Regions from separate parts of the Paenibacillus sp. FSL H7-0918 genome, predicted to be linked through region 2. Evidence: a T-box and tRNA genes for the amino acid it is inferred to sense, from the RefSeq annotation. Region 2 holds a T-box; the other holds one or more tRNA genes.
The links. The T-box of region 2 lies ahead of tyrS (tyrosine--tRNA ligase). A T-box ahead of a tRNA ligase gene usually reads a tRNA of that ligase, here a tRNA-Tyr.

Region 1 (3,406 bases), on a different contig from region 2:
AGAGTGCAAAGGCATAAGGGAGCTTGACTGCGAGACCTACAAGTCGAGCAGGGACGAAAGTCGGACTTAGTGATCCGGTGGTACCGCATGGAAGGGCCATCGCTCAACGGATAAAAGCTACCCTGGGGATAACAGGCTTATCTCCCCCAAGAGTCCACATCGACGGGGAGGTTTGGCACCTCGATGTCGGCTCATCGCATCCTGGGGCTGAAGTAGGTCCCAAGGGTTGGGCTGTTCGCCCATTAAAGCGGTACGCGAGCTGGGTTCAGAACGTCGTGAGACAGTTCGGTCCCTATCTGTCGTGGGCGCAGGAAATTTGAGAGGAGCTGTCCTTAGTACGAGAGGACCGGGATGGACGTACCGCTGGTGCACCAGTTGTTCCGCCAGGAGCATGGCTGGGTAGCTACGTACGGACGGGATAAGCGCTGAAAGCATCTAAGCGTGAAGCCCCCCTCAAGATGAGATTTCCCAATTAGTAAGACCCCTTGAAGACGACGAGGTAGATAGGTTGGAGGTGGAAGTGCAGCAATGCATGGAGCTGACCAATACTAATCGGTCGAGGGCTTATCCTATACGTAGAATGCAGATTCGTTTCGGATTCAGTTTTCAGGGAGTCAAATTCCTGTTTGGATTGCTGTGGTACTGATATCGTTTGGAGAGATACCCAAGTGGCTATAAGGGGACCCTCTGCTAAGGGGTTAGACTGCGTAAGCGGTGCGTGGGTTCGAATCCCACTCTCTCCGCCATTTTCAATCCATAGCAATACTAATTATTGTGGCGGTGTAGCTCAGCTGGCTAGAGCGTACGGTTCATACCCGTGAGGTCGGGGGTTCGATCCCCTTCGCCGCTACCATAATACCTGGAGGCTTAGCTCAGCTGGGAGAGCATCTGCCTTACAAGCAGAGGGTCGGGGGTTCGATCCCCTCAGCCTCCACCATTTTCATCTTTTAGAATTGCTTTTACACCGTGCCGGTGTAGCTCAACTGGTAGAGCAACTGACTTGTAATCAGTAGGTTGGGGGTTCAAGTCCTCTCGCCGGCACCATTTTTAATTAATGCGGAACCGTGGTGTAGTTGGCCTAACATGCCTGCCTGTCACGCAGGAGACCGCGGGTTCGAATCCCGTCGGTTCCGCCATTTTTTCCACAAAATGAGTGGGAAGTGTAAGACTTTTCCGCTTAATTGTCATGTAATCTTATGGCTCGGTAGCTCAGTCGGTAGAGCAGAGGACTGAAAATCCTCGTGTCGGCGGTTCGATTCCGTCCCGAGCCACCTTTTTTGGGGGATTAGCGAAGTGGCCAAACGCATCAGACTGTAAATCTGCTCACGTACGTGTTCGGTGGTTCGAATCCATCATCCCCCACCATTTATGAGCCATTAGCTCAGTTGGTAGAGCACCTGACTTTTAATCAGGGTGTCGAAGGTTCGAGTCCTTCATGGCTCATCCCAAACAGAAAGTCATCACCTTAGGGTGGTGGCTTTTTTTGTGTTTTTATGTCGTATTATAGTAGCGCGCTGCTGTAGTGATTAACATAATATTAGAGAATATGCTAAAATAGGCGAAAAGAGCAAAAGTGGTGGAGTATGGTGACTATGGATAGCGAAACATTGCGAAAAAAGTTAGAGCAGCTCACCGGAAAGAAAACCGGAATCAAGCAGTTAGGGAGGCAACATTCAGCTTCTCTTTTTAGCCTGGGATTGGAAGCACAAGAACAGCCGGTAATCCATGAAGGTCATCTTTGGGCACCATTATATGAGACTGATGGACGTGTAACCGCTGTCTGGGTGGAATTGGATGGACTTAACTCTTTGGAAATACAATTAGTGAATTATGCAGTTCGAAACTTTGCAATTGCACTAAAAGCTACTGGGGTTAGAGAAGAAGGGGAAGCGGAGGCTCGGCAGCTGGGTACCTGGTTGAACACCGAACTGGAGCAAGAGAAAAATGACTCTGAGATACCCGATGAGATGGCTCTAAAGGGACGTTTATTCGGAGATATGGTTCCATTCCTACTTAGCAGTGAGAATGCACATAGCCCGCAGATCACTTATCGTTCCTTAATGAAGCTGCTGCGCAGCTATTTTGAGAATGAAATTCTGCTTATACCTCTTCAAGAAAAAGAATGGTTAATATTGGCCCGGAAGGAACTACTCACGGGCGGAGATGATAAGGATGAGGAAGAAGAGAGTGTAGATGAAATTCTGGCTCAGACCAGTATGGGCTTGCACGAACTGATAGCCAGCGAATGGGTAGGTGTATTCCATTTGGCTGTAGCTCCGGCTATAGTCCCTGTTAAGGGATTGACGGGATCCGTGGCCTTGCTGAGGGAGACCATTGTACTCGGACGTATTTTCCAAGTGGGTGAATATATTCATTTACCTTGGGAGCTGCATTTGGAACGTTTGGTTAACAGCATTCCTGATGCACGGCGTAAACAGTTACTTGGACAGATTGGCGACTATTCTTCCGTATTATCGGATAAAGAGATGCTGATGACCCTGGAGACGTTTTTTGAGATGGATTGTAATGTAAGTGAAACAGCCAAGAAGTTATATATTCATCGCAACACGCTTTTATACCGTCTGGACAAGATAAAACAGGAGACGGGTGCCGATGTGCGTAGCTTTGGGGACGCTGCTATTGTGAAGCTTACTATGCTTTTGTATAAAGTGACGAAAAGGAAATAGGTTTTTTGTGAACGTTGCAAATAGCCACCGTGTCCCGTCTAGGGTAATATAAATGTACAAGGAAAAAAGAATTTTTCAATTAATCAATAATTAACTCGAGGGGGAAATACAATGGCAGGCGTACGTTTAGAGCATATTTTCAAAAAATACCCGGGTTCAGATAAAGCAACAGTAATGGATATCAATCTTGATATTAAAGATAAGGAATTTCTAGTATTGGTTGGACCATCCGGTTGCGGTAAATCCACAACTTTGCGTATGATCGCTGGTCTGGAAGAAATCTCCGAAGGTAAAATGTACATTGGCGATCGTGTAGTCAACGACGTTGCACCTAAAGACCGCGATATCGCGATGGTATTCCAATCCTACGCCCTGTATCCGCATATGAGCGTATACCAAAACATGGCTTTCGGTTTGAAACTTCGTAAAGTGAAGAAAGATGAAATCGACAAGAAAGTACGTGAAGCTGCTAGAATTCTCGATATCGAGCATTTGCTAGATCGTAAACCAAAAGCACTTTCCGGTGGTCAACGCCAACGTGTCGCTTTGGGACGCGCTATCGTACGTGATCCACAAGTCTTCTTGATGGATGAGCCTCTTTCCAACTTGGATGCTAAACTTCGTGGTCAAATGCGCGCTGAAATCACTAAACTGGTTAAACGCCTTGAAACCACTTGTATCTACGTAACGCATGACCAAACAGAAGCTATGACAATGGG
Region 2 (3,406 bases):
ACGCTAAGCTACAATGGCAATGTTCTGGAGATGAAGGTTGGAGCGACAACGGGGATTTACAACGGAGAGACAGTGAAGCTTGCAGCCCCAATAAGTGTTGTGAACGGGAAGATCGTGGTCAGCGAATATTTCGTGAACTTTTATAAAGCTAAGCTGGCTAAGACAGAGTAGGACGAAATAGCAATTATTCGATAATCCTAAAAAAATCCATATGAGAAAAGAACCGTTTTTATAGGCGGTTCTTTTTCTTATATATTCAATCCGTCCTGATTTTTGTGGCGTTTTAATAAGATTTGGTTTTCTACACGTACCAGTCCATCCAGACAGTAGATTGATTCATGCATAAACCGTTCCATCTCTTCAAGATTCTCTACCAAGATGTGAATATGCAGAATACATGGTCCCGTCATTTCGTATAATACAGCTACGCGTTCGTTTTCCTTTAATACATCGACGATATGATTTAAATGAGCAGGTTCTACTTCAAGTTCCAGGTAGGCGGAGATTTTCTTTCCTAGCTTTTCAGCACTGATGACAATCGAGAACTGTTCAATAATCCCTTGATTGACTAGCCGATCAATACGATCTTTCACCGCGACACTTGATAAACTGACTTCTTTAGCTAGATCAGTATAGGAAATTCTGCTGTTTTGGGCCAGCCGCATCAAAATATGGTTATCGATAGGATCTAACATGCGGATTCGTTCACCTCTTTTTTCGTAATTGTATCAGAAAAAAAGTGGAAATGCCTAGTAGCGCTTTACAGTAGAAGTGTGTGACGGCATTCTCTCCTGAAGATAGTTGACATAAAAGAATTATTTCACTATACTGGCTGTAATCTTATATACGATATACGTTGAAGGAGCCCAGTAGTAACTTAGTCCCTGTTTCAGAAAGCCGGGGGTTGATGAAACCCGGTACACACTAAGCTTGCGAATTACACTTTGGAGTATCTCGGGTAATACCGAGCGGAATGGCGAACGATATCTCGTCAAGAGTGGTATCAATGGTATGCTTGAGCATAAGCGTTTCATGGGTGCAATCTGGGTGGTAACACGGTTATTCAATCGTCCCTATGTCTACAATAGACAAGGGGACGATTTTTTTTGTTTTTAAATATAAGGATTTATAGGGTTCACTTCATCAATGCTCCTTATATTTCTCGCTGAAACGGTCCCGTCCTAATCAGGAGGGCGAACCGTTTCCGCTTGGCGGACTGATGTTTCATTTATAGGATAACTACTAATTTTGAGGGGTGTAAGGCAATGAATATTATCGACGAACTAGAATGGCGCGATGCCATCAATCAACAAACAGATGCCGAAGGGCTTAGAGAACTGACCAATCAAAAATCGGTATCCCTGTACTGCGGTGTAGATCCAACAGGTGACAGTATGCATATTGGCCACTTGATTCCATTCATGGTGCTCAAAAGATTTCAACTGGCAGGACATCGTCCGGTGATTCTTATTGGTGGGGCTACGGGAACGATTGGTGATCCAAGTGGACGTCAATCCGAACGCTCTTTGCAAACGCTGGAGCAAATCCAAGCCAACGTTGACGCACTTACAGCACAGATGAAAAAACTGTTCGTGACTGATGGCGACAATCAAATCCGCATGGTGAACAACTACGATTGGACGCATAAAATCAATGTTATCGAATTTTTGCGTGACTATGGTAAAAACTTCAGCATCAATTCGATGCTTGCCAAGGATGTTGTAGCGAGCAGATTGGACAGCGGAATTTCCTTTACGGAATTCTCCTACCAAATCCTGCAATCCCTGGACTACCTGCACCTGTTCCAGCATGAAGATGTGCAGCTGCAAATCGGTGGTTCTGACCAATGGGGGAACATCACAAGTGGCTTAGATCTGATTCGTAAAAAAGAAGGTTCTGAGGCGGTAGCATTCGGACTTACCATCCCGCTTATGCTGAAAGCCGATGGTACAAAATTCGGTAAAACAGCTGGCGGAGCCATTTGGCTGGATCCGAACAAAACGACAGCTTTTGAATTCTACCAGTTCTGGGCGAATACAGATGACCGTGATGTTGTGAAATACCTGAAGTACTTTACATTCCTCTCTAAAGAACAAATTGATGCACTTGCAGAAAAGGTGCAGACCGAACCGCATAAACGTGAAGCGCAAATAACACTGGCTGAAGAAATGACCAGATTCGTGCATGGTGAGGAATTGCTGGAGCAGGCTAAACGTATTACTGCCGCTCTGTTCAGTGGAGATATTAAATCTCTAACCGCTGACGAGATCGAGCAAGGCTTCAAGGAAATGCCGACCTACGAAACGACATTGGAGTCCAAAAATATTGTGGAGTGGCTGGTAGATCTAGGAATTGAGCCATCCAAACGTCAAGCGCGTGAAGACATCACCAAAGGCGCAATTTCCATGAACGGTGAAAAAGTTAGCGATGTAGCATTTGAAGTTACAGCCAGCGAAGCCATCGGCGGACGTTTTATCATTATCCGTAAGGGTAAGAAAAACTACAGCCTGGTGAAATTGTCCTAATAATAAGAAGCCTTCCTTATGAATAAGGAAGGTTTTTTGTTGTATTTTAAGTATAGAGGCCGACTATTTGCATATTAAGTGAAATTTGAAAGGTGAAATCGTCAAAATTATGGTAAGCTTAGGATTCGTGTGATTTATGGATTAACATGATATTCTACAACTATAACAGAAAATTAGGAGTGGTAATTTGAGAAGACAAAAACCAATGACCATGGAAGAATTAATGAATGAGTTACAAGGACAGAAAACGTATCAAGAAGATCCCAATCACATCTCTTTCGAGAAATTGTTTAATGAAGCGTTTATGAGTAAGTATTCCAATTACAAAAGTTTCGATGAGTTTGTAACCAAAGGGAACTTTCAAGTAAAGACAGAAGAAGATGTTGCTGACATACCTGATGAACTGTTTGATCGTCATGTTGTTAGGGAGACGAAGTTTGCGGATTGGAAATCCATGTTGGAAACAGCGAATAGAGAATACGTCCGTAATTAATAAGACTAGTCTCTAACTACCGTTAGACTCATCCACAAAGAAACTGCACACCCTTATTGCTTTGTCCCAACGGACAATGGGGAGTGCAGTTTTTTTGTGCCCAGTTATTTGACCAGCTATGATGTTTTACTCATCGTTGACTTGCAGATCTATGATTTAATTGAACAAATAGGAATTAGGTTTTACAAAGATAGTATTACATAGGAGGGGCAGAATCGTATGACTGCATGTATACAAACCTCTAAGCAGAAGACCCTTCATGTCATGTGGAAAACCGTCTCAGAGGATTGTAATCTAGCCTGTGATTATTGCTATTACAGTACAGCCGGGGGACATCCTCAGCAACCGATCCGAGTGATGGATACGGAGCATCTGGAGCGGTTTATCG

Region 1: it encodes a tRNA-Tyr, which carries the amino acid that the T-box ahead of tyrS (tyrosine--tRNA ligase) is inferred to sense. The anticodon was not compared.

Annotation. Positions count from the first base shown of each region.
Region 1 covers NZ_JBBOWJ010000005.1:48,420-51,825, forward strand. The annotation lists rRNA gene MHI15_RS27660 (23S ribosomal RNA) at 1-572, shown strand, start outside; tRNA gene MHI15_RS27665 (tRNA-Ser) at 655-746, shown strand; tRNA gene MHI15_RS27670 (tRNA-Met) at 777-853, shown strand; tRNA gene MHI15_RS27675 (tRNA-Val) at 862-937, shown strand; tRNA gene MHI15_RS27680 (tRNA-Thr) at 969-1,044, shown strand; tRNA gene MHI15_RS27685 (tRNA-Asp) at 1,059-1,136, shown strand; tRNA gene MHI15_RS27690 (tRNA-Phe) at 1,199-1,271, shown strand; tRNA gene MHI15_RS27695 (tRNA-Tyr) at 1,280-1,365, shown strand; tRNA gene MHI15_RS27700 (tRNA-Lys) at 1,371-1,443, shown strand; gene MHI15_RS27705 (PucR family transcriptional regulator) at 1,593-2,687, shown strand; gene MHI15_RS27710 (ABC transporter ATP-binding protein) at 2,799-3,406, shown strand, end outside.
Region 2 covers NZ_JBBOWJ010000001.1:185,960-189,365, reverse strand. The annotation lists gene MHI15_RS00945 (acetamidase/formamidase family protein) at 1-171, shown strand, start outside; gene MHI15_RS00940 (Lrp/AsnC family transcriptional regulator) at 249-695, opposite strand; T-box leader at 848-1,078, shown strand; gene tyrS (tyrosine--tRNA ligase) at 1,266-2,525, shown strand; gene MHI15_RS00930 (hypothetical protein) at 2,731-3,018, shown strand; gene MHI15_RS00925 (anaerobic sulfatase maturase) at 3,238-3,406, shown strand, end outside.